DNA from 2 places in the Phascolarctobacterium succinatutens genome. Region 1 is predicted to be linked to the other one. Evidence: a T-box and tRNA genes for the amino acid it is inferred to sense, from the RefSeq annotation. Region 1 holds a T-box; the other holds one or more tRNA genes.
The links. A T-box is a leader RNA that pairs with one kind of tRNA and senses whether it is charged. The one in region 1 lies ahead of M5E81_RS01885 (valine--tRNA ligase), so its partner is inferred to be a tRNA-Val.
Positions count from the first base shown of each region.

Region 2: it has a tRNA-Val gene. The T-box ahead of M5E81_RS01885 (valine--tRNA ligase) is inferred to sense a tRNA for this amino acid. The anticodon was not compared.

Region 1 is NZ_CP097284.1:383,239-398,858, reverse strand. It holds gene M5E81_RS01915 (ISLre2 family transposase) at 1-980, opposite strand, end outside; gene M5E81_RS01910 (hypothetical protein) at 1,200-1,808, opposite strand; gene M5E81_RS01905 (O-antigen ligase family protein) at 2,274-3,635, opposite strand; gene M5E81_RS01900 (bifunctional folylpolyglutamate synthase/dihydrofolate synthase) at 4,146-5,450, opposite strand; gene M5E81_RS01895 (DUF805 domain-containing protein) at 5,624-6,427, opposite strand; gene M5E81_RS01890 (ISLre2 family transposase) at 6,604-8,025, opposite strand; gene M5E81_RS01885 (valine--tRNA ligase) at 8,413-11,067, opposite strand; T-box leader at 11,109-11,321, opposite strand; gene M5E81_RS01880 (uracil-DNA glycosylase family protein) at 11,394-12,713, opposite strand; gene M5E81_RS01875 (hypothetical protein) at 12,742-13,236, opposite strand; gene M5E81_RS01870 (DUF4160 domain-containing protein) at 13,367-13,648, opposite strand; gene M5E81_RS01865 (DUF7723 family protein) at 13,632-13,868, opposite strand; gene M5E81_RS01860 (DUF7724 family protein) at 13,861-14,142, opposite strand; gene M5E81_RS01855 (ISLre2 family transposase) at 14,335-15,620, opposite strand, start outside.
Region 2 is NZ_CP097284.1:2,233,756-2,249,375, forward strand. It holds gene M5E81_RS10740 (M48 family metallopeptidase) at 93-1,172, opposite strand; gene M5E81_RS10745 (CaiB/BaiF CoA transferase family protein) at 1,214-2,356, opposite strand; gene thiW (energy coupling factor transporter S component ThiW) at 2,509-3,000, shown strand; gene M5E81_RS10755 (hypothetical protein) at 3,002-3,292, shown strand; gene M5E81_RS10760 (ArsR/SmtB family transcription factor) at 3,307-3,639, shown strand; gene M5E81_RS10765 (extracellular solute-binding protein) at 3,680-4,678, opposite strand; gene M5E81_RS10770 (prolyl-tRNA synthetase associated domain-containing protein) at 4,828-5,322, shown strand; gene M5E81_RS10775 (type III PLP-dependent enzyme) at 5,557-6,762, opposite strand; gene serS (serine--tRNA ligase) at 7,049-8,329, opposite strand; gene M5E81_RS10785 (NAD(P)/FAD-dependent oxidoreductase) at 8,408-9,280, opposite strand; tRNA gene M5E81_RS10790 (tRNA-Lys) at 9,453-9,528, shown strand; tRNA gene M5E81_RS10795 (tRNA-Glu) at 9,534-9,608, shown strand; tRNA gene M5E81_RS10800 (tRNA-Val) at 9,614-9,689, shown strand; tRNA gene M5E81_RS10805 (tRNA-Asp) at 9,722-9,798, shown strand; tRNA gene M5E81_RS10810 (tRNA-Phe) at 9,803-9,878, shown strand; gene M5E81_RS10815 (hypothetical protein) at 9,974-10,180, shown strand; gene M5E81_RS10820 (heavy-metal-associated domain-containing protein) at 10,254-10,460, opposite strand; gene M5E81_RS10825 (heavy metal translocating P-type ATPase) at 10,480-12,738, opposite strand; gene M5E81_RS10830 (winged helix-turn-helix transcriptional regulator) at 12,959-13,348, shown strand; gene panD (aspartate 1-decarboxylase) at 13,550-13,933, opposite strand; gene panC (pantoate--beta-alanine ligase) at 13,935-14,789, opposite strand; gene panB (3-methyl-2-oxobutanoate hydroxymethyltransferase) at 14,821-15,620, opposite strand, start outside.

The DNA.
Region 1 (15,620 bases):
TTCTTTACTAATTTCTGCAATTCTTTTGGTTTTCCTGCTGCAATCAGAGAACAAATTCTACTTCTTGCGTCTCCTGCTGCTCCTTTAAGGCATGCTGTCATCCTAAACAGGGTTTGGTTAAGATGAAAACCATCCAAAACATATTTAGACTTATCTAGGTGTGACAAGGCTGTTTTTATCCACATACCTCCATCCGCATTTATATAAATTCTTTTTATCTTATCTAAATCATAATGTTGTTCAATATATCTATATACTTGTACCCATAACCTTTTATTCTCCTTGCCTGAATATAGGCCACAGAAGTAGTGTGGATTTACTAATCTCCTGCGTTTGCTTCCAGGATATTCAGACTCTATGCCTTCGTAGACATATACCATTTTGGTAATTGTAGAATGCAATTCTCCTGCCTTCTGTAATGCAATATGGTCCTCGTCAGCATCTACATAAAGGTATTTTACTACCTTTTTCTCCCCGCTATATTTCTCTTTGGGGAAATGCAACTCATGGACTATGTCCATAACGGCCTGTTTGCTCACCATATCCAGAATGCTGGCGTTTTCACCTGCTTTCCGGTAAGAGGTCTGAGAAGCTTCTTTAAGGATACATGCCTTGGCGTCCTCACTAATACGTTCATGGCTCTCTATCTTTAGATATTTATCTAAAAGATACTCGCTCTTGCCAGTTGCCTTATGTTTAAATAGAGTTTTATGAAATATAATTGGTCCCATGGAAGTAAGTAGCTGCTTCAAGTCAGTACGAACTACATGCCATTTCTGCTTTCTTGCTTCACTTTCTACGAGGAATTGGTTGCAATCCTCCAACGTCTCAGAAATAATATCCAGACCAAACTTCAGAACTTCTTGTTGAACATCGTTAACAAAGCTAGCTATGTCTTCCGGATGGGAAATAAATTTTTCAATAGCTTTTTGCAAATTATAAGTGCCAAATGCGACAAAACGTTGTATACTAGTATGCAAAGAGAACACCTCCATTGTGTATTTGTTTTTGTTTGGTCACTTAATCATAACACAATTTGGTGTTCTCTTTTATTTTTATTTCCCGTTTTTCCTACAAAAACTTTACGCTAGCCTAAAATGTAAGAAAGGCTAAACTTCGGCATAAACTGCCGCATTGATATACATACAATACAAAAGCGCAGAACTGTCTGCATGCCGAGTTCTGCGCTAAGCTACTGTCTAAAAATATATTTTTTCTACCGGATAATAGTCGTGCAGTATTTTCCTTAAAAGTGAAAAATCATCCGATTTAAACGTCACCAGAGAATACTTGGTTTTAATATAATCTATAAAATCCTGTAAATTATCACATTTAATATAATGCTCCTGAGAATTATCCCTGATATATTTGCCGATTACATCATTAATGAGCTTAATTGTTTCCGGAGCAACATCCGACTCCGGAACAAGGTATAATTGTGAAATAATATTATTAAAGCTATAAGCCATGGGCTTATGCCAACGGCTTTGCGACAGCATAAACAAACGGGCAAAGGCAATAAGATTACGCAAGCTTTGGTTGGCACGATGTATATTGCCTTCCGTTTCACCTTCCTTCTCAAATGCAGTCAGCTTCGGCGGCACTGCCATTTCCCAGCATTGGAGCAGTTTAAGGCCCCTTTTTTCGGGAAAAACCGGATAATAGGCAATTCTCTTTTCCAAATCGCACACCTTAAGCATAATTATATCATCCTTCAAAAAGCGATCGCTGCCATCAGCATTATAAACAAAACTCCATGGCGGCAGCTCCTCGTAAGACTCCACCTGAATACGAAACTTATTGTTCATTCCTATGGCTGCCGCCAGGCTCTCACAATAAGTTTTTTGAAAAGCAATGATTTCCCTAGTGCTTGCATCTTTGCACTTATACATTGCATCATCCCTTCCTTAAATAATAGATTATATACTTATCTTCTCCCCATGCCTTTTAAGGCTACTCTCCTTTCCCTGATTATAGAAGTTATCTATTTATACTACCCCTAGTATAAATTCATAATTCTCTTTATTCAGATTCTTTTCTTTATTCGCAAAATTTATCGCTATTTTTTACGGCTATTTGAGCTTCACATATCACAAATAGCCGTAATAAATTTTTCCGTTCTCAGAGCAGTTTTAAAAACCACTTTCTTTATACATAATTATACCATAATACAGCGTTTTTGTCTAGTATTTTTGAAAATTATGCAACTTTTTTTGGATTATATCTAATCGTTATTCATATGATTCTCAGGATGCCTTTTTAATGAGCATTTTTTATTCCTCGTCTGAGCATTTATTGATTCCGGCACATAGCAAAGTCAGGCCACCCAAAGTCCAAAATAACAATCCCATCTGAGTATTGAAATAAACATGGTCAGTCAATCCGCCAATAATAATGCCTACTGTTGCCAGCACATAACCTCGTCCCATAGCCTTCAGCCACAAGCTGCGTCCATGATATGCCAGCTTCCAGCCTGCAGGCAGAAAAATTCCGAACCAGATAACAAGAAAAATCAGCAGACCATGCGCACCCAGCTCCGCCCAGATATTCAAGAAGATATTGTGGCAGTGGTACATGATAACGTTCTTGTCCGCCAGATAGAAATTATATGTAGGATAAACAAAGCGATAGCCGTACCAGCCTACTCCCAAAGGAAATTCCTCGATAATCCACTTGGTGCTCTTCAAATAAGCCATGCGCAGAGCAATCGAGGTATCACCGCCATAACCGCCGCGAATAGATTCCAGACGCTGTAGCACCGCCTGACCGCCAAGCGCCAGAGCCGCCGCCCCGCCGCCAAGGACAGGAATAAAAGCCTTACGGCAGAACAGCACGCAGAACGCCAGCAGCATCACAGCGCAGGCTACCCAGTTGCCGCGTGAATATGTATAAAGCAGGCAGACTGCTGCCAAAAGTCCTGTAATAAGAAACGTCAGACGCCATTTTTTATACGCCTTCGTCTGATTGAAAAATGCTGTACTGTAAGCCACAACCAGCACCAGATAGCCTGCCAGGATATTGGGGTTAACCAGCGTAGAGAAAACACGCACCTTCAAATCAGGGAACTGCGCCGGGTCCACCCAGATGCCCTCGGCCGTAACGCCGAAAATCTTCTGCGCAATACCGATGGCGCTCACCAACAGCGATACACCTAAAAAAGCACTGATGAGCTGCAAAGGACGCGGCAAAGTGCCGAAGCGCTGCCACACAAGCGCAAGCCTTTGCTTGACGTCAGCATTTTTCCAGGCCTCACTTTGCGTCAGCGGCTCAGCCTCGCAGGCAGTCAGATGCGCCCTGTCCTGCTCACTGCTGCGGCCGTAACGCAATAGCACAAAAAACAGTGCCGCATACTGGCCTACAACATAGATAAGATTCCAGAAGGACAAAAATCTGTCCAAGGAAAAATATACCGAACCAACCGATATCAGCAAAAGAAGATAAAACGCTCCCTGCTGCCACGGCTTCAGCACATTTTCCTGCTGCGGGAGTCCCTTAACATGCGCTACAATCACAGCACCAATAAAGGTCATCGCCACACAGAAGGAGGTAAATTCCTGTTCCAGTGGAATAACCGCCACAGTAAACAGCAGCATATACCATATTTTATTTTCGAGATAATTTGCCAGTTTTGTCATGATACACCCTAACAAAAGATTCTATTTTCTTAAACAAGCCATTAATATATCGTAGCGCAATATTTAATTGCGACGCAGATACGCCACCTTCCGCCTCGCTACGCTCGGCACCTTCCCCGAGGGGCAGGCAAGAAGGTTAGCAAACAGCCTTAACGAGCAATTAATATATCGTGTAAGGAATAGCAATTTTAGCAAATGAGTGTCCGGAACCATATGCGGGCGCATCCAAGAAGCGAGTCCGCAGGACGATGCTGATTGGCTCATGCGCGCCATGCGATAGTGTCCCAAGAAGCAAGCTCAAAGAGCGCAGCTGATTGGTTTGACACGAACCGCTAAGCGAGGGGACGTAACATATTGTTACTATCTGACAAATTTTACCGAAGCTTCGTCCTGGTTCCACACGAAATTTGCGTTGTGCCCTCAGGCACGGGAAAATTGCTTCTGACTGGAACGATATTTAATTGCGACGCAGATACTCGTTCCCGAAGTCAATAAACCTCAATATCGCCTTCAGTTCATTCTACATTTATCCGCCAGCAGCATCTTCTTAAACTCGCCCACCAGATACAGGCTGCCGCAAACACATACAACACCGTCAGTGCCTGCCCCGCGGATAGCAGCATCATACGCCGTAGCAAGATTAGCCTCCGCCACAGCATTGCTGCCCACCAGCTTCGCCAAATCCGCAGCCTCCGCAGCACGCGCACCCTCATCGGCACGCACGGTATAAACAACATCATCCTGATTAATCAGCGTTTTGATAACACCGCTCATATCCTTGTCCCCCATCATACCAAAGACAAACTGCACCTGCTTGCCGGGATAATATTTATCCAAAGCATTACGCAGAGCCTTGGCACCGTCAGGGTTATGCGCACCGTCCAGAATAATATCCGGGTTCTTGTGAATGCGCTCCAAACGTCCCGGCCAAACGGTATTGGCCACGCCCACATGCAGCGCCAGCTCGTTAATGCGGTCATCCTGCTTGCTCACCAGCTTGGCAGCCACAATAGCTACGCTCGTATTCTTAATCTGATGCTCGCCCGGCAGCTTGATTTCATAATCGGAATGATAAAAATCGCCTGCATGCAGCGTAAAGGCCTGGCCCTCCATCGAGCTTTTTACCTCCGTGCCGTGAAAAGCCTTGCCGTAAAGATAAACAGGCGCTTCCTTAAACATAGCCAGGCTTACAATAGGACCAAGAGCTTCATTGCCCTCGGCAGCGGTAACCAGAGGCACCTTCTCCTTGATAATGCCTGCCTTCTGCATAGCAATGCGCTCCAGCGTTTTGCCGCAGCGGTCGGTATGGTCCAGCGCAACATTGGTAATAACGCTGACCACCGGCGTAATTACGTTGGTGGAATCCCACAGGCCGCCCATGCCTACCTCAATAACGGCGTAATCAACCTTCTGCAGATAAAAATATAAAAACGCTGCAGCCGTCAAAATCTCAAACTGCGTCGGCTGCTCGCAGACGCCCTTTTTGACAACGCTGTCAGCAGCAACCTTTACCGCAGTAATTGCCATAGCAAAATCCTCGTCGCTGATATCCTTGCCGTTGAGGTTAATGCGTTCGTTGTACTTCACCAGATGCGGGGAAGTAAACTTGCCCACCTTCAGGTTTGCTGCCAGCAGAATACTCGTAATCATGCTGGTAACAGAGCCTTTACCGTTAGTGCCGGTTACATGCACTGTTTTAATCTTTTGCTCCGGGTTTCCCAGCTCACGCAAAAGTCCTTCAATACGCTCCATACCGAGCTTAATGCCAAATTTGCCCAGGCTGTCTAAATATGCCAGGCTTTCTGTATAATTCATTGTGCTTACGCCTCCATTAATAATTAACTAACAGTTTATTATAACATAGTTTTGCGCACTGCGTCTTGCGAAAAGCACAAAAATAGCCGCTGCGTCCCCAAGGACGAGCGACTATTTTGCTAAGCGAAATACTTATACATTATATATAGCAGCTTTTAGCTGCCAATGCAAGCCTACTGCTGTAAAGGGTCGTCCCCGTATTGGTTCGGCCCCTCCGTTCCCTTGAAGAACAGAAGATAAAGGCAGAAGAAAAGGTTAACCAGCGGCACAATCAAAAGCAGCATCCACCAGCCGCATTTATCCAAATCATGCAAGCGGCGCACGCCCATCATAATATTAGCTGCCAGCTGGAATATACCAAGCACAAAAGCGACAATCGAAAAGAGAAGATCCAGAGCGCCGAAAGTATCGGCTGCAAAGGACCAAATTCCCTGCACTACAAAAAGCACAATTGACAGGAAAAAGCTTCTGTAAATATATGACTTGCGGTTCAAGCGTCCCTCAGACGTAAAGAACAGCTCCTTGAAAACAGCTTCCTTATCCGCACTGCTGTCCTTAAACAGCAGGTCCAGGCCTTCGCCAAGATTCAAAAACTTCTTGCCTGCTCTCGGCGGTGTATTATAAGCGGCAGAACCGTTATCATCATTGCTGCCAAAACGTTCATCCGCAAACTTTTGCTGATTATCAGCAGCAAAATTATTATAGGTATTTGCCTGACCATCGGTATTATGATTTACCTGCGCAGCATCAGCCTTAGCTCCCGACTCAAAATTATCATGGCTGTCGCAAATGCTTTTTTTATAGCTTGCATCGGCACCAGAAGCAGCACCGGCTGCATCAGCAGCTCCGGCAGCCGCGGCAATTCCGCCTGCTCCCTCCTGCGGCTTTTGCTCCTGCTCCAGCTTTTGTCCGCAATTCTCGCAAAATTTGGTACCTGGTTTAATTTCACTTCCGCAATTAGTACAGAATTTAGCCATTTTCATCGCCCCCTTTTTCTTTTATTGTAACCCAAGAAGCACTGCAATTCAAGAGAGTAAAAAGCGTACGGCCGCGTCAGTTTACTGTAGGAATCAAAAGGACAGACTCCACCAATTTTGTCTTACTAATTAAGTTATTCGAGCTTGGCATACCATTCAAGGGCCGCCAAGCATTCTCAAAGTCTAACTTGGTGTTGGAACCACATCTTTTTAATGGTCTGGGAGCTTACTCCACACTGAATTCCATCAAAATATTTACCATAGGGTCTGCGAGCTTTGTTTTCAAAAGCAATCATTTGTTGTGGTGTAAAGCAAATCTCATCTTCTTCGATTTCAATAGGCTTCTTTTGGAATCTAACAAGATCTATCATCTTTCCGCCGTTCAAGCTGTATGCTCTGAGCCTTGCCATTGCATCAGCACCTACCAAACTCCACGCCATTGGCCTACTACTCATTCTAGCGCTCAATACATGGCTCACATGCCCTTCTGCGCTGCATGCCACCAGTCCTTTGGCCCTACTTAATCTAGCTTGGGCAGCTTTGAAATTATTCAGAAGATAATCTAGACCATCCAATAGCCTCTTCTCATCCGCTTTGGTATCCGTTCCTTCTGCTATTTTCTTTACTAATTTCTGCAATTCTTTTGGTTTTCCTGCTGCAATCAGAGAACAAATTCTACTTCTTGCGTCTCCTGCTGCTCCTTTAAGGCATGCTGTCATCCTAAACAGGGTTTGGTTAAGATGAAAACCATCCAAAACATATTTAGACTTATCTAGGTGTGACAAGGCTGTTTTTATCCACATACCTCCATCCGCATTTATATAAATTCTTTTTATCTTATCTAAATCATAATGTTGTTCAATATATCTATATACTTGTACCCATAACCTTTTATTCTCCTTGCCTGAATATAGGCCACAGAAGTAGTGTGGATTTACTAATCTCCTGCGTTTGCTTCCAGGATATTCAGACTCTATGCCTTCGTAGACATATACCATTTTGGTAATTGTAGAATGCAATTCTCCTGCCTTCTGTAATGCAATATGGTCCTCGTCAGCATCTACATAAAGGTATTTTACTACCTTTTTCTCCCCGCTATATTTCTCTTTGGGGAAATGCAACTCATGGACTATGTCCATAACGGCCTGTTTGCTCACCATATCCAGAATGCTGGCGTTTTCACCTGCTTTCCGGTAAGAGGTCTGAGAAGCTTCTTTAAGGATACATGCCTTGGCGTCCTCACTAATACGTTCATGGCTCTCTATCTTTAGATATTTATCTAAAAGATACTCGCTCTTGCCAGTTGCCTTATGTTTAAATAGAGTTTTATGAAATATAATTGGTCCCATGGAAGTAAGTAGCTGCTTCAAGTCAGTACGAACTACATGCCATTTCTGCTTTCTTGCTTCACTTTCTACGAGGAATTGGTTGCAATCCTCCAACGTCTCAGAAATAATATCCAGACCAAACTTCAGAACTTCTTGTTGAACATCGTTAACAAAGCTAGCTATGTCTTCCGGATGGGAAATAAATTTTTCAATAGCTTTTTGCAAATTATAAGTGCCAAATGCGACAAAACGTTGTATACTAGTATGCAAAGAGAACACCTCCATTGTGTATTTGTTTTTGTTTGGTCACTTAATCATAACACAATTTGGTGTTCTCTTTTATTTTTATTTCCCGTTTTTCCTACAAAAACTTTACGCTAGCCAGGCCTACTTGCCAAAGCTGCGCAAATACTCCTTCAACAAAAAATGAGCCTATTTCTGGGTACTGACAACAATTTCATGAGGATATTTTTGGCATTTATTACAATTTCATGAGCCTATTTTGAGGTACTCACTACATTTTCATGAGGACATTTTAATATCCGCCAACTCCATACCGTACACATGCAAAAACCGTACAGCCCCAAATCCTTGTGTGGCAAGGGGGTGTACGGTTTTGTACGGTTTTGTACGGTTTGTACGGTTTGTACGGTTTTATCAGAGAGTCTTCAGGTATTCCAGGCGCTCGTTAATCGCAGCCTTTTTACCGTTCAGCTCTTCAGCCTTAGCCTTCTCTTTTTCGATAACAGCCTCAGGTGCTTTAGCCAGGAAGCCGGCGTTGCCCAGCTTACCTTCAACACGGCTCAGCTCCTTGTCGATAGCAGCCAGCTCTTTATTCAGGCGGGCATTTTCCTTCTCGACATCAATCAGGCCTGCCAGCGGCAGATAAACCTCAATGCCTGCTACAACTGCAGCCATAGCATTTTCCGGTTTAGCAGCATTGTCAGCCAGCACAGTCAGCTCGCTGATAGCGCCCATCAGGTGTATGTAGTCGGCGTTAGCCTCAATGCCGTCCTTCAGGTCGGCAGCAGCCAGCATGGTTGCCGGAACCTTCTTTCCGGGCGGTACGTTTACTTCTGCACGCATGTTACGGATAGCCTTAATGCTTTCCATAATTGCGCCCATCAGACGCTCAGCCTCGTCGTCCATCAGAGCTTCGTCAGCCTCAGGCCACTTGGAAATCATAATGCTTTCTGCTTCATGCGGCAGGCATTGGTAAATTTCCTCGGTGATGAACGGCATGTACGGATGCAGCAGTTGCATAGCGCTGGTCAGTACGGTTGCCAGAACATGCTGTGCGGTTGCACGCTCTTCGGCGTTTTCTTTATTATACAGACGCGGTTTAGCAAGCTCGATGTACCAGTCGCAAACCTCGCCCCAGATGAAGTCGTAAATCATGCGGCCTGCTTCGCCAAGCTCGAACTTCTCCAGCATTTCGGTAACGCTCTTAGCGGTGTGCTGCAGACGGGAAAGAATCCATTTATCTGCCAGAGTATACGGAGCCAGCTTAGCGTTGGCATCGTAGCCTTCCATGTTCATCAGAGCGAAACGGGAAGCGTTCCAGATCTTGTTGGCAAAGTTACGGGTTGCCTCAACGCGCTCCCAGTAGAAACGCATATCGTTGCCCGGGGTGTTGCCGGTAATCAGCATAAAGCGCAGGGTATCAGCGCCGTATTGGTCAATAACCTCCAGCGGGTCGATGCCGTTGCCAAGGGATTTGGACATCTTGCGGCCCTGGCTGTCGCGAACCAGACCATGGATAAATACCTTGTCGAACGGAATCTCATGCATGAATTCCATACCCATAATCAGCATACGTGCAACCCAGAAGAAGATGATATCGTAACCGGTTACGAGTACGCTTGTCGGATAGAATTGCTTCAGCAGCGGAGTTTTATCCGGCCAGCCCATGGTAGAGAACGGCCACAGAGCGGAGCTGAACCAGGTGTCCAGTGCATCCTCGTCCTGATGGATATGTGCGCTGCCGCATTTCGGGCAGACAGTCAAATCGGTACGGCTGGCGCTCATTTCGCCGCAGTCATCGCAGTACCATACAGGAATGCGGTGGCCCCACCAAATCTGACGGGAAATACACCAGTCACGGATGTTATCCATCCAGCCGGTATAGGTTTTGGTGAAGCGTTCCGGTACGAACTGAGTACGACCGTCTTCAACGCAATCAACAGCAGCCTTAACCAAAGGCTCCATCTTAACGAACCATTGGGTGGAAACCTGAGATTCAACAGCATGGCCGCAGCGTTGGCAGTGACCAACAGCATGGGAATGCTCTTCAACCTTAACCAGATAACCGTCAGCCTTCAAATCGGCAACAATCGCCTTACGGCATTCCTCACGAGTCATGCCTTCGTACTTGCCTGCTTCTTTAGTCATAATGCCGTCCATGCCGATAACAACGATGCTCGGCAGGTTGTGGCGGATACCCATCTCATAGTCGTTAGGATCATGGGATGGAGTAATTTTTACAGCGCCGGTACCGAATTTGGTATCAACATAGCTGTCGGCGATAATAGGAATAATTCTGTCGGTAGTCGGCAGACGCAGGGTTTTGCCAACCAAATCGCCATAACGCGGGTCTTCCGGGTTAACTGCTACAGCAGTATCGCCGGGCAGAGTTTCCGGACGGGTGGTAGCAATCATCAGGCTGCGGCCTTCTTCTTCAACTACCGGGTAGTTGATGTACCAGAGATGGCCCGGGTCATCCTTATGCTCAACCTCAATATCGCTCAGTGCGGTGTTGCAGTTTACGCACCAGTTGGTGATACGGGTGCCTTTGTAAATCAGGCCCTTTTCAAACAGAGTGCAGAAAACCTCGCGAACAGCCTTGGAGCAGCCCTCATCCATAGTGAAGCGCTTACGCTCCCAGTCGCAGGAAACGCCCAGATGCTTCAGCTGGTTGATAATGCGGTCGCCGTATTGCTCCTTCCATTCCCAAACGCGTTTCAGGAACTCTTCGCGGCCCAGGTCGTAACGAGTCTTACCTTCCTCTTTTTTGATAACCTCTTCAACCTTAATCTGGGTTGCCAGGCCTGCATGGTCGTAGCCGGGCATCCACAGGGTGTTGTGGCCCATCATGCGGTGCCAGCGGATTAAAATATCCTGCAGAGTATTATCCAGCGCATGGCCCATATGCAGCTGACCGGTGATGTTCGGTGGGGGGATAACAATACTAAAGGCGTCCTTGCCCTCTTCTACTTCGGCATGAAAATAACGATGCTCTTCCCAGAATTTATACCATTTCTTCTCTACGGAAGCAGGATCATAAACCTTAGGGATATTATGCTCTTCACACATAAAAAAATTCCTCCTTAAAATAAACAAGCCCTGTCCTTTACGGACAGGGCGAATAATCGTGGTACCACCTATCTTCCTCATGCTTTTTGCACAAGGCACTCAATGCACGTAACGTGTGCGCACGTTTTTGCCTACTGCAATGTTCAGCAAAACAGCTCCCGAGCTACACTCACCTCACCGCCACACAGCTTGCACCAACCGCTGCTTCTCTTTAGTGGCTTTACGGAGATAAGCCTCTCGTTCCTTGCCTGTAGATATTTTGTTATACTCTATATCTTAGCAAGGAACAGGTGGGATTGTCAAGAGGAGAAATAAAGCAATTATTCTCACTCCCATGTTTTTTCAGCAAGTATATTGGCTATTTCTTCTGTTGAAGGCAATTCATCAATTCCCAGCAATTTGTTTAAATCAAACACTTTAACAAATCGCGCTCCACCATACGAAGTCTTTTTATATTCCGTCTGGAAAAATTGCTCAACAAAAAAGTATTTATGCGGACATCTAAGCAAATTGTAACCATACTTTTTACCATCCTCTATAGCTTCAAGTATCGTCTGCTTACGTTCATCTGTTATTTCACCCTGTTCAGCACGATACAGTAATACATTATCTGCAAATTCAGTTACAATAACAGCATTCACCTTACCTATAGCTCTTACTGCCTTATCCGTATATAAAGCTATATATGGATAGTTTTGCGGACTGTGTGCTAACGTATCATAATAAACATTTGCTTTTTTGTTAAATTGGAATGTAGTCCCAGCACCATACATCTTCATATAAGTACTTCTAGCCGAATCTTCTTTTTCAATTACATTTTTCGTAGCAGGAAGTTCGACATTTTCGCTTTCAATTATATCTTTATCAGCAGAAAGGTTTTTATTTTCACTTTCAATTGCATTTTCTATAACGGAAAGAGTTTCACTATCACTTACAACATTACCTGCAAGAGCTTTTTGCAGCATCTGAAGATATTTTTCATCGCTAATACTCCAACAGCTAGGGTGGTACAATGAAATAACATTGATTTGCTTATCTAATCGAATATAATTTTCTAACAGCCAGCGTACTCCATCTCCACAACACACTATTAATTCAGGAGAAATTAATTCTATCTCTTGGCTGATAAATTCAGCATACCGTTTTACATATTCCTCTAAAGTTTTCCATACGCAACCAACAAACCCTCCACGCTTATTCAAATTTATAACTGCGACAGAACGCAAAGCGGTATGGTCTTTATTTATCGTCTTAAAATCATCATTAAAAATAGCATTAGCCAGCATAGCAAGACGCTTAGAGAAAATCGTTTCCGGCACTTCACCATAAGCTACCCTGCGATGCCAAAACATAACAGTTTCAGCATTTTTAGTAGCCGCTTTATCATCATCGTGTTCACCATACCAATAAGCTTCTTTAGCAATAAACAAAATTCTTGGCGAACTTTTAGCAAAACTTTCTTCGTTAATTATCCCATCAGGTAAAAAAGCATAACCAGGTACATTTCCGGTAATATAGTCTGTATTAACTTCGCATTTATGTGCTAATTTCCACAGAGGCAATAATTCTTCAACACCAGAGCAAGCATTAATATGCTTCTTTTGAAATGGAAATTCAAAGTTGTTAGGGTTATTTGTGTCAGACATACCCTTAACCTCCAAAACTTATATTACGTCAATAATTCTCATTATCGCTGTCAGTGTCCTGTTTAAAATCTTCAGCATAATTATCAAAATGATAGCCATCTTCAAAAGTAGCTAAATCCGCACGATTATTAGTAATTTCTTTAGCTGCATTATAATCTGTCATCATTGATTCCACTTCGTTATAAGCTTTATAATACGCATCATTAACTAAGCTATAATCTTTTTGTTTTTTAGCTACACGCTTACTCTCATTATTATTTTCACTTAATATTCTATTAAATTCTAAAGCACGAGTTTCTTTATTATTAGGATTATAGCGATCTTTCTTCAAAGCAGACACAGCATAAGCATCTGTTTTGGCAATAGGACTAGAGCTAGGAAGCTCAGTTGCTCTAGTATTATCACAAATAGAAGAATTATCTTGCTCAGGCTTCATTTTCTTAGCAGAATCGAATGCAATCAACGCAACGAATATAATTGGCGCTAAAAAAAGAAAAATTAAACACGGACCTATTCCTGACATGAACTATACCTCCAACAAGAATATTTTTAATTCATCTTAATTTGCATTATACTACACACGTTATGGCAAAAACGGCACAGCTACCCCAAGCTCTTTCTCCCTAGCCATCTCCCAAATCAAAGGCATATTATTACTTTCCCCTATAATATCCATTATCACTCCATGCTGACCACAAGTCATACATTTCTACATAATGTTCTTTGATAAATCCTTGTATTTTACGTACATCCAAATCATTTAACGTACCTTGCTTCATCAGTTCTGTATCGCCGTTACCTTTTACAATAAACTTTGCTGAACCCGCTTCTGAAAGTCTTTTATCACTAGCATGTACATGCATACATTCAATAATGCACTTATTTGTAAAATAAAGATAATATCCGCAAACTTTAAAATCAAAGTACTTTGGCATAATCCTTCTCCATATACTTCACATTAGCCTGATAAAGCTTGTTGACTTTATACGCTTCGATATCATCCATATTAGTTTCTACAAGCTCATGATTATAGAAATAAGCAGCATGATCAGGCTTATGCAAATTTATAACAGTTACACCCTCGCCCCTATCAATAAACGCATATCCTTGAACGATAACCTCAGCAGCATCTGCTAATTTTTGAACATCAGCCATAACGCACCTCCACTTTTTTTATCGGCGCTAAAAATTTCTTAGCATTAAAATATAAGTTATCCAGCATGGGAAGCAAATCAATATAGTCTTCAACCACACCTAACTTTTCGTGCAAACAATCAACAACAATGTATCCATATGGAGCATCCCATTCTTTAACTTTTAAATATTTCACTAACCTATCTGATGTTTTAAAACGAAAATCATAACCACCATAAGAAAAAGTCGTAAACCCATCTTTGTTGCTCAAATAAGCTGTATCTTTGTTCTCCATATTTTCACCACCTCATAAATTGCTGATCAGCTCTACTCAAATTATATCACACGAATAACTTTTTGATAACTATTTACCACTTCAAGGCCGCGTCAGTTTACTGTAGGAATCAAAAGGACAGACTCCACCAATTTTGTCTTACTAATTAAGTTATTCGAGCTTGGCATACCATTCAAGGGCCGCCAAGCATTCTCAAAGTCTAACTTGGTGTTGGAACCACATCTTTTTAATGGTCTGGGAGCTTACTCCACACTGAATTCCATCAAAATATTTACCATAGGGTCTGCGAGCTTTGTTTTCAAAAGCAATCATTTGTTGTGGTGTAAAGCAAATCTCATCTTCTTCGATTTCAATAGGCTTCTTTTGGAATCTAACAAGATCTATCATCTTTCCGCCGTTCAAGCTGTATGCTCTGAGCCTTGCCATTGCATCAGCACCTACCAAACTCCACGCCATTGGCCTACTACTCATTCTAGCGCTCAATACATGGCTCACATGCCCTTCTGCGCTGCATGCCACCAGTCCTTTGGCCCTACTTAATCTAGCTTGGGCAGCTTTGAAATTATTCAGAAGATAATCTAGACCATCCAATAGCCTCTTCTCATCCGCTTTGGTATCCGTTCCTTCTGCTATTTTCTTTACTAATTTCTGCAATTCTTTTGGTTTTCCTGCTGCAATCAGAGAACAAATTCTACTTCTTGCGTCTCCTGCTGCTCCTTTAAGGCATGCTGTCATCCTAAACAGGGTTTGGTTAAGATGAAAACCATCCAAAACATATTTAGACTTATCTAGGTGTGACAAGGCTGTTTTTATCCACATACCTCCATCCGCATTTATATAAATTCTTTTTATCTTATCTAAATCATAATGTTGTTCAATATATCTATATACTTGTACCCATAACCTTTTATTCTCCTTGCCTGAATATAGGCCACAGAAGTAGTGTGGATTTACTAATCTCCTGCGTTTGCTTCCAGGATATTCAGACTCTATGCCTTCGTAGACATATACCATTTTGGTAATTGTAGAATGCAATTCTCCTGCCTTCTGTAATGCAATATGGTCCTCGTCAGCATCTACATAAAGGTATTTTACTACCTTTTTCTCCCCGCTATATTTCTCTTTGGGGAAATGCAACTCATGGACTATGTCCATAACGGCCTGTTTGCTCACCATATCCAGAATGCTGGCGTTTTCACCTGCTTTCCGGTAAGAGGTCTGAGAAGCTTCTTTAAGGATACATGCCTTGGCGTCCTCACTAATACGTTCATGGCTCTCTATCTTTAGATATTTATCTAAAAGATACTCGCTCTTGCCAGTTGCCTTATGTTTAAATAGAGTTTTATGAAATATAATTGGTCCCATGGAAGTAAGTAGCTGCTTCAAGTCAGTACGAACTACATGCCATTTCTGCTTTCTTGCTTCACTTTCTACGAGGAATTGGTTGCAATCCTCCAACGTCTCAGAAATAATATCCA
Region 2 (15,620 bases), 500 kb from region 1:
TCTCATCTTACCGTTTAAAAGCAACTAAAAAGCCATACCTCGCTAATCAAAACGCTTAGCATGGTATGGCTTTATTTATTGCCTAAATCTGCTTATTTCTTTTTGGTGCTGCTCTTAGCTTTAGCATCATTAGCATTGGCTATCTGCGCCCAATCACGCAGCATATCAACGCAGGCTGCGGCATAAGCTCCGGCACTGCCAAAGGCACCTGCATCCTGAGTATACAGACGGAAAACCTGGATATCGTCATAATAGATATCTGCCGTAATGCCGTTGTCATAAACCACAAAATGGTTGGGGTTTACAGGTCCGCGCTGACGCACGTTCCACAAGCCGCCGGCAAGCATATAGGCACGATATTTGCCCTTGGTATCACCAATACTCTGACTTACGTTAAAGCTCCAGTTGCCCTCGGTAACAGTCGCATGGTCATCATCTTTAACAACAACATCGGGATGAATGTTATATTCCTTCAGCTGCTTCATAACGCGTTTTACGCGTTCCTCCGGCTCGGGATGGCTGCTGAACAGACCGTATTTCGCACCGCCGCCCTGCTTGGACAAATCATCAAGCTTCCACACGGTAATCAGCATGCTGTAAGGGTTATAGCCCGCTGCAATACTGTTTTTTACGCCTTCCTTATCGGCACCGCGCTCATCAGTACGGCTGTAGCCGGCAAACAACGCCTGCTGCGCTGCCTGCACAAGTCCCATGCCCTGTCCGCGGGTGGCAGCTATCAGAATCAGTGAGGTCCACATCTGCTTTTCAATCGCATTTACTGTATGCTTCTTGGCTACGTGTCCCACCTCATGACCAAGAACGCCAGCCAGCTCCATGTCTGTCGGCATGTAGTCAATCAGTCCCTTATACACATAAACAAAGCCGCCGGGGCAGGCTAATGCATTGACCTCATTATTGTTGAGCACCTTGAAGGAAAAGGTGATATCATCACGTCCGCAAACTTTCGCCAGTCTTTGGCCGATGCGGTTAACTCTTTCCTGCAGCGCAGCATCCTGCGACACGCCGTATTGCGCCTCCAGCTGCTTAGCTGTCTGCTGACCCATTTCAATTTCCTGCTCTCTGCTGATTAAACCTGCCTCTGCAGGATTAACGCCTACGAACAGGCAGCAGGCAAAAACAAACGTCATAAAAAGCTTTAATATTTTCCTCATATTGGCCTCCTGCTTCATAAACACACTACAACCAAAAAATCCTATATTGCGCCCTCTTCATGCAAAGCGCTGATTTCATTATCATTATATCCCAGTTCCTGCAAAATATCCAGCGTATGTTCGCCGAGCTTAGGCGCTCTCATGCGGATGGTACTTGCATCCTCACTGAACTTCACCGGACCGCCGATATACTGCAGCCTTCCAAGATCACTGTCTGCTTCCTGCAGGATATACTCCTGCGCCGTCAGCTTACTGTCCAGTGCTTCCTCCAGGCTGCATACAGGCGTTACGCAAAATTCTGCGCCGCCGATAAGCTCCAGCCACTCTTGCTGAGTTTTAGCAGCAATTTTGGCAGCTACCAGCTGCTGCAGCTCCTCCTCATGAGCAAAATCATATTGGCGTTTTTCCAGCTCCGGACATTCAATTAAATCGCAAAAGCGTTGCCAAAACTTAGGCTCGATAGTACCAACTGTCATATATCTGCCATCTGCGGTACGATAAATATTATAATAATGCGCTATACGGCCAAAGGGCTTTTCACCAGTTTCCCGGCAGCCCCACAAAGCGCTGATGCCCGTCACCTGCATAGACAACGCCGTAGCATATAGATTGACATCGAGCCACTGTCCCTTGCCGGTACGTTCGCGCGCCAGCAGCGCCATCGAAATCGCACTCAAAGCATTCAGACCGCTGCCTACGGCGCTCACCTGCACCTCAGATACGCAGGCTCTGCCGACATCATCAAGATTGTTTAAGCCTGCCAGCCCCACAACATTCAAATCATGCGCCGGCTTATGCGATTCCTGGCCGAAGCCGGTAATCGAACAGTACACCAGACGCGGATTGATTTTATGCACGCTTGTATAATCCAGTCCATAACGCGCCAGATATCCCGGACGGAAGCCCTCTAGAAAAACATCGGCCTCTTGCAACAGCTTCAGCAGCAAATCACGTCCGCCGTCCTTTTTAAGATTCAAGGCAACGCCTCGCTTATTGCGGTTCAGCATCAAATGCCAATAGCTCATACCTTTAGTTTTTTCAGGCCAAAAGCGACGTGTCGCATCACCCTGCAAATCCTCAATCTTAATAACATCTGCACCGTAATCACCCAACAGCATACCGCAATATTGTCCCGGCAGCCATTTGGAAAAATCAACAACCTTAATACCTTCTAACAAAGCCAAATTTATCACTCCTGTTCTGCTTAATAAGCTTTTATATTCTGAAAAATTTTCTTATGAATTTATTCAGATATGTTCACAAAACACCTATTTAAATGCTATAATATAGTTATATCATTGTTAGCCATACACAACTTTCATATGGAGGTTTTTATATGCAAACCCGCAAGCTGACATCAGCAGCGCTTCTGATTGCCATCGGCACACTAAGCGCACATTTAATTTATATTCCGGCAGGTGTTTCCAAATGCTTCCCTGTGCAGCATGCCATCAATGTTATGGGTGCGGTTCTCTTGGGACCTGATTACGCCGTTGCTATAGGCTTTATTATTGCCTGTCTGCGCAACATGCTTGGCACAGGCTCACTGCTGGCTTTCCCCGGCAGTATGATTGGTGCAGCCCTCGCCGGACTGGCCTACAGCCGTTACAAAACATTGCCGGCAGCTATGGCCGGTGAAATTTTCGGCACCGGTATCATCGGTGGCTTCGTCGCCTGGATTATGGCTACTCTGCTTTTAGGCAGCAAGGCTGTAGCCTGGTTCTTTATTCCGCCGTTTTTGGTAAGCACCATCGGTGGCAGCGTTATCGCCTGCCTGCTGCTCAAAACCGGCTTTTTCAAGCAGTTCAGCAGCAAAGAAGGTAAGTAAGATGAACTTCGGCGAAATCGTTAACCTCCTTCTTTATGCCTTCAGCGGCATTTGCTTCGGAGCCTTTGCCTCACGCTACAGCGTTTTCAGTGCGCTGCACATTAAAAGCAAATGGCAGGAGGAAGGCATCAGCTGTCTTTTCGGCTGCTTGCCGCAGCTGCTCTTTCTCAGTGTAAGCTTTTTCCTTTTTCCGACGTGGTTTATCAGCAAGACTCCTACCGGAGGCTTCTTTTATTACGCAGTACTCGCATTCTTTTTCAATAAAGGTCTGCGCTTAAACAATAAAAAATAAAGTAGGTGAAAAAAATGACACACATCCACAATCATGCCTTGCCTTTCCCCGGCAAAGATGACGAAAAATATATCCAGCCTATGGCAGATATTTTTAAAGTTCTCAGCGATCCCACACGTATCCGCATTCTCTCTCTGTTAGCACACGAGGAAATGTGCGTTACCTGCATTGCCGATTCCCTTGGTATGACTCATTCCGCTATTTCGCATCAGCTGCGTCTGCTGCGTGCCACCAACCTGGTAAAATTTACCAAGGATGGCAAAGAAGTTATCTATTCTCTGGATGACAGCCATGTGCTCAGTCTTTTTGACCAGGCACTGGACCATGTAAAGCATAAGGTTTTATAATGCTGATTGGCGCTGTAAAAGCGCCAATTTTTTTATGCCTTTAAAGCGCACCTCGCCATTGACGGATAATCTCACTCTTATAGACCGAGGTCCAGCTTAAATCATCTACCGGCACGCGGACATTACCTATAAGCTCCCTACGGCCGTCATTATAGGGATATTTTTTTACATGCCACATATAGTGATAACCGTTAGCAGGCAACAGCTCTACGCCCGCGTCACTCATCAGATAATCTAAAAAGGCACGCGCCTCATCCGGATGCTCTGCGCTGCGCATCATTGCCGCACCGGTAAGCATCGTACGGTTGGCATCCTTCACTACTGTCGCAAACAGATGGCGGTGACGCGCTTCCATTTGCAGAGCATAATCCAACGGCACTACAGCAACGGTTTTTTTACCGATATATACAAGGTCTACCGCCTCGCCGAAGCCCTTGGTATACACCGGCTGCTGCGCATTAAGCTTGGCTGCATAAGCCATAGCCTGCTCCTTGCCGCGCATCTGCCAAATGCTTGTAATCATGCCGAAGCTTGCTCCGCCAAGATCAAAGTCGGCAATCGCCAGCTCATCCTTAAGCTGCGGTGCCAAAAGCTCATCCCAGGTTTCCGGAGCATACAGACCGTAGGCATGCAGATTGTTTTTATTGCTCAGCAAAGCGATATAGCTAAGATACAGGCTTGTCCATTGTCCTGTACGGTTACGCAGCTCTGCCGGCACCTTGTAGGATTCCTTGGCAATATACGGCTGCAGAATATGCTGCTCATCTGCCATGAAATACTCCTCACTCGTACCGCCCAGCCAGACATCAAATTTATGCTTGCGCAGGTAATCCAAACGTTCCTGCTGCGTGCCTCCCGGCAGATAGCTTATATTTACTTTTACACCGGCAGCCTTACTGTAGCTGTCGGCAATAATCTCCGTCAGCTTGGTGCCCATGCTGCTGCAGAGCTGCAGCTCTTTCGGCTGTGGCTGTTGGCTGCCGCAGCCTGCTGCCAGCAAAGCCAGCAGCGCCAAAATATATATTATAACTTTTCGCATTATCTTTTCCGCCTTTCGCTTTGCTATTATTATAGCATGAACGCCAAGCTTTCTCCATATTTTAGACAGCCTGCGGCTTGCCGTAAATCCTTAGTTGACTTATAATAAATTACATTGATACACAAAAAATTACTGCAAGGAGATTGTCTATGATTTTCGGCAAGAATGACATCTATGATTTGCTAAACGCTAAGAACATACCGTTTACCTGTACGGAACACCGGCCGGTTTATTCTATGGAAGAATTCGATGTACTGGATATTCCTGCCAACGCCGTTATCTGCAAAAACTTATTTTTGCGCAACAGTAACGGTAAGCAGCACTTTCTTCTGACCGTCCCCGCAGCTACGCCTGTTGACCTAAAAGAGCTTGCAGTAAAGCTTGCAAGCTCCCGCCTCAGCTTCGCTTCGGCAGAGCGTCTGGAAAAATATCTTAGACTGCAGTCAGGCTTAGTTTCTCCCTTCGGCCTGTTGAACGATACAAGCAAAAGCGTTATCTTCGTCAGCAGCAAAAACTTACCGCTATCCGCCATCATCGGTATTCATCCGAACGATAACACCACCGCTACCGTCTGGCTTACTTTCGGCGATTTACTGGCATTGTTGTCTGAACTGAAGGTAGAAGTAAAGCTGATAGAAATGTAAGTATAAAGCATACTTGCGTAAAATGAGCGTTAAGACTGCCCTCTCTGCGTCTAAAAAATCCTGGACTTGTCACGTTTTTCCGCATTTCATCATTGCTTTCCGTAACATTTTTCCGTACTTTTCATGCCCCATCTGTAACGTTTCTCCGTATTTTTTATACTTCATCTGTCACGTTTTTCCTAAAATATAAAAACCGCACCAACGTTAAACGCTGATGCGGTAATAATTCTATTTTCATTTTACAGCCTGAGCTACAGACTGATTCATCTCAACACGGCCAACGGCGGCCACAGGCTCAACCTCAGCCTTTACGCGCTCCCAGATAACAAACTTAGCCTTGCTGAAACCGTTAAAAGTAGTTGCACTGGCAGAGGTATAGGCACCGCAGCTGGGAACCAGCAGCAAATCGCCAACCTGCAGCGGTACTGTCAGGCGTCCGCGGAACATAATATCCAGGGAATCGCAGCTTGGTCCTGCAAACGTCGCTGCCACCTTTTCCTCACCCTCACGGAAGCTGATGAGCTTGAAATCCCATTGATCAAAGAGGACGCCGGAGAAGGTTCCGTACAAGCCCTCATTAAGGAAGTACCATGGCTGACCGCCACGCTCGGTAACACCGATGACGCTGGTAATCAGATTAACCGCCGTACCGCAGATATAACGGCCCGGTTCGGCCCAAATTTCGGCATCGGCAAAATCTTCATCCAAACGCGCATTGATTTGGCGCAGCATTTCCGGCAGATTGAATTTCACCTTCGGCTCAGGAATAGGGAAGCCGCCGCCGACATCAAGAATGCGCAGCTTCAGGCCTGCTGCCTCAGCCTCCTCAAACAGCTCACGCGCAATATCCAGCGCATGCAGATAAGGATCAGCGCTGACAGTCTGGCTGCCTACATGAAAGGCAATGCCAGCCATATCCAAGCCTGCTTCCTTAGCCTGCTGCATCAAAGCCAGAGCATTTTCACGCGCTGCACCGAATTTTTTATTCAAATCAACATGTGCCGAAGAATTGTCGATACGCAGTCTGAGCAGTACAGTCGCATCCGGGCACTGTTTTTTTATTTTATCTATTTCACTGGCGCTGTCAAAGGTCATCTTGCGTACGCCACAGCTGCGGCAGGCCTCCAGACCTACGCCCGTCTTTACCGGATTAGCGTAAATCAGACGGCCGCCATCCACACCCATATCATGCATAGTGCGGATTTCTCCGTCGCTTGCTACGTCAAAGCAGGAGCCCATATCTGCCATCACCCGCAAAATTTCCGGATGAGGATTAGCCTTAATCGCGTAATGAATTTTGACACGCGGCATATATTTTTTCAAAACCTTGTAGTTCTTTTTGATTTCCTCAAGAGAAAGCACTAACAGCGGCGTACCGAAACGTACCGCTAATTTTTCTACAGCCTGTTGGCTTATTTGGAAATGTTTTTTATTACTCATAACACTCTCCCCTTGCTATTGCATTTATTTTTTCTTCTATGATTGTACCACAATAATTTTAAAGTACAATAGGAAAACGGCAAAAAATTGATTTTTTTCAAGGAGAACGGGAAAATTTTCCAATAATCACGGATTGGCTCATTTTCTAGCATAAAATAGCGAAAATTTCGCCACAAAACATATTAAACACAGAAACATATCTGAATCCGGCAGGCAAAACAAAAGCGTTGAAATGCCGGTTAAATGACATTTCAACGCTTATTTTTTTTAGCTGTATCTGCGCAAATTATTTTTTCGGAGCGGGAATTACATCGCAGCCCATGTAAGGACGCAGAACCTCAGGAACAACTACGCTGCCATCAGCCTGCTGATAGTTTTCCAGAATAGCAGCAACAGTACGGCCAACAGCTACACCACTGCCGTTAAGGGTATGTACAAATTCCGGTTTGGATTTTGCATCACGACGGAAGCGGATGTTGGCACGACGTGCCTGGAAGTCCAGGAAGTTGGAGCAGGAAGAAATTTCACGGTAGCAGTTTGCTGCCGGCAGCCATACTTCGAGGTCATAGGTGGTAGCAGAGCTGAAGCCAAGATCACCGGTGCACAGACGTACAACATGGTACGGCAGGCCCAGTAATTGCAGAACCTCTTCAGCATCGTTGGTCAGCTTGTCCAGCTCAGCCCAGGATTCTTCCGGTTTGGTGAATTTAACCAACTCAACCTTATTGAACTGATGCATACGGATCAGGCCACGGGTATCACGGCCTGCAGCACCGGCTTCTGCACGGAAGCAAGCGCTGTAAGCGGTATATTTCAGCGGCAGTTCGTCGCCGGTCAGAATATCATCACGATGATAGTTGGTTACAGGAACCTCTGCGGTCGGAATCAGGTACATATCGCCGTTTTCCAGCTTGTACATATCCTCGGCAAATTTCGGCAGTTGGCCGGTGCCCTGCATGCTTGCACCGTTAACGATGAACGGCGGGAAGAATTCGGTATAACCATGCTTTCTGGTGTGTACATCCAGGAAGAAGTTGATAACGGCACGCTCCAGACGGGAGCCCATGCCACGATAGAATACATAACGTGCACCGCTAACCTTAACGCCACGTTCGAAATCCAGAATGCCCAGGTTTTCACCGATATCCCAGTGAGCCTTAGGTTCAAAATCAAATTTGGTCGGTTCGCCCCAGGTGCGGATAACCGGGTTGCAGGTATCATCTTTGCCTACGGGAACATCTTCTGCGGGAACGTTAGGAATAGTCAGCAGAATGCTTTTGATTTTTTCTTCAATTTCTTTCAGTTCCTTGTCATCTGCAGCAATTTTATCGCCGAGAGCACGAACTGCAGCCATCTGCTCAGCAGCATCCTGACCGGCTTTTTTCAGCTTGCCGATCTCCTGAGATGCAGTGTTGCGTTCTTTTTTCAGTGCTTCTACCTGTTGGGTAATTTCACGACGTTGTTTATCCAGTTCCAGGAATTCAGTCAAATCAAGGCTGCCATTACGGCTTTTTACAGCCTCTTCGACCAGCTTCGGATTTTCGCGGACGAATTTTAAATCTAACATAATATAGCCTCCAAATAATTTATCATAACTTATATTGTAGCATAAATCCCGTCGGGATAAAAGATTTTACTGCAATTTTTAATAGTCAATTCCCTCATCGCGACGTGCAAGATAGCGGATTGCCGAAAGAGCAGCCTTTTGTCCCTGACCGGCAGCACGGTTTACCTGCCAAGGCTGACCTGTGCAGTCACCGCCGGCAAAAACGCCTTCAATATTTGTTTGCGCCTGATCATCAACATAAATGCTGCGGCCGCGTATTTCCAGGCCCGGCAGGAAGCTGTTAAGCGGGTCGCTGGCACGGAACACAAAGGCAGCCTTAACGCTGTAAAAATCATCGCCTGCACGCAAGCCGGTAACCTTGTCGGTACCGGTAATTTCTGTCGGCTTATCCAGCACTACGGTAATATTTTTCTTTTTAGGCGGAACAAAGCCGGTATACAGCGGGAAGAAGAATACATGCTCGCACTGGTCTGCCAGATATTCAACCTCTTCCAGAGCATCAGGTACTGTAGCAATAGCAGCCACGGACTTGCCCTTATATTTATCAGCATCAACAACAGCGCAGTAGCTTACGCCCTTACCCAAAAATTCCTTTTCACCGGGGAAAAGGGTAGAGCGGGAAATACCGGTTGCCAATACTACGGAATCCGCAGAATATTCACCATGCGGAGTACCCAGCATAAAGCCTTCGCCTACCTCACGCAAAGAAATAATTTTGGCCTCAATAATATCTACTTCCATCTGCTTGAGATGATTTACAAAAATATCCATAAGCGCAGTACCGGAAATATCGGGTATACCCATATAATCTGTAATCTGCGCTACACTACGCAGACGGGGGCTGAAGCCATGGGCTTCAAACAGAACAACCTTACGTCCCTTGCTGGCTGCAGTAATCGCTGCAGATACGCCGGCAGGACCACCACCAATAACGGCAATATCGTAATCCATAAGTCTATCCTCCGTACAAAAAATTTAGAACCTACTATAACACTTTAATTGTATGCTTTTCTAGATGCATAGTCAAATGTTTTTATGCTTCCGGAGATTTTTTAAGTTTTTTTGAAAAAAGTGCTTGACATTTTCCTGCATATAGAGTATTATAATCAAGTAACGTGACCACGGCCCATTAGCTCAGTTGGTAGAGCACCTGACTCTTAATCAGGGTGTCGTAGGTTCGAGGCCTACATGGGTCACCACATTTGGCCGGTTGGTCAAGCGGTTAAGACACCGCCCTTTCACGGCGGTATCGGGGGTTCGATTCCCCCACCGGTCACCAAATACGGGCGCTTAGCTCAGCTGGGAGAGCGTCTGCCTTACAAGCAGAATGTCAGCGGTTCGATCCCGTTAGCGCCCACCATTTTTTTGCCCATTTTGCCTCAATATTGTAATGGCCCGGTGGTTCAGTTGGTTAGAATGCCGCCCTGTCACGGCGGAGGTCGTGGGTTCGAGTCCCATCCGGGTCGCCATTACGCCTCGGTAGCTCAGTTGGTAGAGCAAAGGACTGAAAATCCTTGTGTCCACAGTTCGATTCTGTGCTGAGGCACCAATCCAAAAACAGCACCTGCTATTGCGGGTGTTTTTTTATTATATGTATATCTATATCTGCTTAAACACATTTTTTAGCCAGCAAGGAGTGTTATCATGTTTGAAAAATTTTTCCATGAAGTAACCGGTCCCTACATCTGGGGTCTGATTCTGCTTTTATCCCTGCGTGCCATCTTCTCTTCCGTGCGCAAAAAGGATTATCCGCACGCTGCTGCTTTTATCGTCGTAGCCATTGCTGCCGCATTTATGACAGCAAGCGCACTTGACATGCTTCCGCCTGCTATAGCAGAAATATTTGCATAAGAAAAAGGCCGCTGCGCAGCGACCTTTTTACAAACTTAAACGCCGCTTTACGCGGCGTTTTTTGTGCTTATTTTCAGTTGATGCCGGTTACATCAAAGCCGGTATCCTCAACAGCAGCCTTCAAAACTGCATCATCCAGGCCTGTGCCCTCAACAACCGCATTATTGTTTTCCAAGGAAACAACAACACTTGTTACACCTGCTACAGCAGAAAGTGCTTCCTTAACGGCGCCAACACAATGCTGGCAATGCATACCTTCGATAGCAATAGTCCTAGTCATAATAAAATCTCCTTTGCAATTACAATTTTATAAAACGCAGTCTTAGTGCGTTAGTAACAACAGAAACACTGCTGCAGCTCATCGCTGCCGCTGCAATCAGCGGATTCAGCAGCCAGCCGAAGGCAGTATAAAATACACCTGCAGCAAACGGAATACCGACAGCATTATAAATAAAGGCCCAGAAAAGATTTTCCTTGATATTGGTCATCACGCTGCGGCTTAAGCAAATTGCCTTCGCCACATCCAACAAGTCGCTTTTAATCAAAACCATATCAGCAGCTTCAATCGCAATATCCGTGCCGGCACCGATAGCGATACCTACATCGGCACGCGCCAACGCCGGCGCATCGTTAATGCCGTCGCCTACCATGGCGACAATATGACCTTCCTGCTGCAGCTTGCGTACCACCGCTTCCTTATCCTGCGGCAGCACCTGAGCAACAGCCTCATCAACGCCTACCTGTGTGCGAATCGCCTCCGCCGTCGCCCGGTTATCACCTGTTACCATCAGCACACGCAGGCCCATTGCCTGCAGCTTGCCGATAGCCTCCCTGCTCGTAGCCTTTACGGTATCGGCAACAGCAATACAGCCTAAAAGCTCGCCTGCACGGACAAAATATAACGGGGTTTTTCCCTGAGCCGCCAGCTTGTCATACCGTTCCATCAAACTGCTGACATCAACATTCAACGCCTCCAGCAGCTTGAGATTGCCTGCCGCACATTCAGCTCCCGCAAGCTCCGCTGTAACACCCTGACCAGGGATTTGCTTATAATTGCCGGCTTCCGGCAAAACAAGCTGCTTTGCTTCAGCAGCAGCAACAATAGCTTCACCCAACGGATGCTCCGACAGCTTTTCCAGTCCTGTGGCAAAGGCCAGCAATTCATTTTCCGTAATCTTTATAGGTAAAATATCCGTCACCACCGGCTTGCCCGCTGTAATCGTACCTGTTTTGTCTAAGATAACGGTATCAATCTTATGCGCTGTTTCCAACGCTGTTGCCGATTTAATCAGAATGCCGCTCTTGGCACCACGCCCCGTTCCTACCATAATCGCTGTCGGTGTTGCCAATCCCAAAGCACAGGGGCAGGAAATGACGAGCACCGAAATAGCTATCGTCAGTGCAAAGTGCCAGCTTGCGCCCAGCGCCAGCCAGACAACCGCCGCAAGCACGGCAATGCCTATAACGGCAGGCACAAAATAGCCGCTCACCTTATCAGCTAGCTTGGCAATAGGCGCTTTAGAAGATGTTGCCTCATCCACCAGCGCAATAATCTTCGCTAAAGCAGTATCAGCGCCAATCGCAGTCGCTTCCATCTTAAAGTAACCGCTTCTGTTAATAGTGCCGCCGATAACCTTGTCACCGATTGTTTTATCTACCGGCAGGCTTTCACCCGTCAGCGCACTTTCGTCCAGGGCAGCGCTGCCCTCAATAATTTTGCCGTCCACGGGCACGGACGCACCACTTTTTACAATCAGCACATCGCCCGTAACTACCTCCTCTACAGGAATTTCTCCCTGCAGACCGTGACGCTCGACAAGCGCCGTCTTCGGCGTAAGATTCATCAGCGCCTTAATCGCATCAGAGGTGTGGCTCTTTGCCCGCGCCTCCATAAACTTGCCGACAGTTACAAGTGCCAAAATTACGGCACTCGCTTCAAAATATAAAGCATCGGCAAAGCCCGGCAGCAAATCAAGACGGTTATGTCCAAAGGCATACGCCATGCCAAATACGGAATACAAACCATAAATAAACGATGCACCGCTGCCTACGGCAATCAGGGAATCCATATTAGGCGCACCGCTTAAAAGATTGCGCACACCGTGGATAAAATACTTGCGGTCGATAAAGAGCACCGGAATACACCACAGCATCTGCAGCAAAGCGTTAATCAGCTCGTTTTCCTGCCCCAGAATAAAGCTTGGCAGCGGCCAGCCCCACATGCGCCCCATGTGCTGATAAAAGACAAGACCGGCAAAAATCAGCGAGCCGATAAGACGCTGGCGCATCTCCTCCATCTCCTGTGCCGCCGTATCCTGCTGAGGTACCGGTGCTGCAACATTTGCAGCATGCACTTTCGCGCCAAAACCCAGCTTTTCAATGCGGGCGATAATTGCTTTTTCATCCACAACACTTTCGTCAAAGGTAACGTGTGCATTATTTTTCAGCAGATTAACGCTCATCTGCTCTACACCCTGCATCCTGTTGACAACCTTTTCGATGCGCGAAGAGCAGGCACTGCAGCTCATGCCCGTTATATCAAGTAACTGTTTTTTCATCGTGACTCCTTTCGCTTGCTATCTGTTTGACGTAAAAATTTTTATCTGCTATTATTATAGCAAACGCTATCTTTATTTCAAGAACGCACTATTTAGGTAGATAGTATGTAAAAAGATACTGTAAAGATATATAATTTTTGCTGCGCAAGGCAGACATATGATTTTTTCATAACATCATTATATCTTAATCACCTTGCTCTTTGCAGAAAGGAAACTCCAAATGAAAGACACTATTAACGTCAACTGTCCCGTTGCCGCCACGCTGCAGCTTATCGGCGGCAAATATAAAGCATTGCTCCTGTGGCATCTGTCCGGCAAAATTTTGCGCTTCAACGAGCTGCGCCGCCTCGTCCCCGAGGCAACACCCAAAATGCTCACCCAGCAATTACGCGAGCTGGAAGGTGACGGCTTGATTGCGCGCAAGGTGTACGCCGTCGTGCCACCTAAGGTTGAGTATAGCCTGACGCCGCGGGGCGAAAGCCTCTTTCCTATTCTGCAGGCCATGTACGCCTGGGGCAGCAAGCTTTTAGAGGGCGAAGGCATCTGCCCGGAATGCTCCATGAAGCCTGTGGAAGCAGAACATTGCTGCTGCCACGATAAAAACAAATAGAAACGAAAAACTTCGGTAGAACGATTATATTTAGCGTTCTACCGAAGTTTTTTATTTGCTGTTCTTTTCGAAAAATATGCAACTTCTTATTACTATCCGAAATCGCTTGATACTTCATAAATTCAGCAAACCGCCAACACAAAAAGCACGCTGCAGCCTGCGCCAAGCGCAAGCCGCAACGTGCTCATATAATGCTTATAATCAGCCGATTTCTGCTTCCTTTTCAGTACCGCGAACGTTGATTGGATGGTTGTTTTCGTCAACCATTACAACCTTCGGTACATAAGTTTTAGCTTCTTCCTCGGTCATAAGGCTGTAAGCGATGATGATAACAGTATCACCAACCAGAACCTTACGTGCAGCAGCACCGTTCAGGCAGATAACACCGCTGCCACGCTCACCGGCGATAACATATGTTTCCAGACGGTTACCGTTGTTGTTGTCAACGATTTGTACACGCTCTCCCGGAAGAATACCGGACAGCTCCAGCAGCTCGCTGTCGATAGTAATGCTGCCCATATATTCCAGATTAGCCTGGGTTACGGTAGCGCGATGAATTTTGCCATGGTGCATAGTATAAAGCATATTATTTCTCCTCCAAAACTACATTATCAATCAGACGTGTGGTGCCGAATTTAACAGCTACAGCCAGCAGGTTGCTGCCTGCCATCGGAGCTGCTACAGGTTTCAATTCCGGCAGTGCATAAATTTCAACATAATCAATATCAGACATGGACTCTTCTTTAATGGAAGCGGTAACAGCCGCAGTAATCTTAGCAGCGTCACGCTCACCTGCTTCGTACTGCTCCTTAGCAGCCTTCAGGCTACGGCTCAGTACCAGAGCTGCTTTGCGCTCTGCTTCATTCAGATAGGTGTTGCGGGAGCTCTTTGCCAAACCGTCAGCTTCGCGGACAATCGGCATAATGCGCAGCTGGATATTGAAGAACAGGTCTTTTACCATGCGCTTCAGAACCTCAACCTGTTGTGCGTCCTTCTGGCCGAAGTAAGCACGGTCAGGTTGTGCCAGGTTGAACAGCTTGGTAACAACGGTAGTTACACCGCGGAAGTGAATCGGACGGGTACGGCCGCACAGAACCTTGGTAATATCACCGGTTACTTCTACCCATGTTGCATCTTCGCTCGGATACATTTCCTTCGGAGCCGGAGCGAAAACTACGTTAGCGCCCATGCTTTCTGCCAGCTTGCAGTCTGCTTCCAGAGTACGCGGATAAGCGTCCAGATCTTCGTTAGGACCGAATTGAGTCGGGTTTACGAAAACGCTGACTACAACAAAGTCATTTTCCATGTTAGCTGCTTTAATCAGGGATGCATGGCCTTCATGCAAAGCGCCCATAGTAGGCACCAGGCCGATGGTCAACCCCTGAGCTTTAGCTGCTGCAACCTCTTCGCGCAGCTCTGCAACTGTATGTACTAATTTCATTTTGAATTACCTCACTTTATTTATGAAAGTATTAATATAATTTTTCTAAAACAGCATCGTCAATCTTAAAGGTATGCTCAGGAGCAGGGAAGGTTCTTGCCTTAACATCGGCAATATATTCCTTTACTGCTTCTACGGTAGTATCATGCAGATTAGCATACTTCTTAACAAATTTCGGGCAGAAGCCGGTGGAAACTCCCAAAAGGTCATTGCATACGAGCACCTGACCGTCGCAGCCGTTGCCGGCACCTATACCGATGGTAGCCATGGTTTTCAGCTCGCTGGTTACCTTAGCAGCCAGTGCGGCCGGAACGCATTCCAGCACGCAGGCAAAAGCACCTGCAGCCTCCAAAGCCTTGGCATCATCAATCATTTTTTGTGCAGCGGAAATATCCTTGCCCTGTACCTTGAAGCCGCCCAGCTGATTTACAGATTGCGGAGTCAGACCGATATGAGCACATACCGGAATGCCGGCCTGTGTCAGACGCTCTACGAGAGGTACTACCTCAGAGCCGCCCTCCAGCTTAACTGCAGTGCAGCCTGTTTCCTTCAGGAAACGTGCCGCATTATACATTGCGTCAACAATGCTTGCCTGATAGCTCATAAACGGCATATCGCCAACTACTAAAGCAGTGCTGTTGCCACGCATAACAGCCTTGGTATGATGAATCATTTCATCCATCGTTACTGGGACTGTGGAATTATATCCTAAAATTACGTTACCCAGGGAATCACCTACAAGAATCATATCTACGCCTGCTTCGTTCACGTTGCGGGACATTGCTACGTCGTAAGCGGTTATCATCGTGATAGGTTCGCCATTTTGCTTCA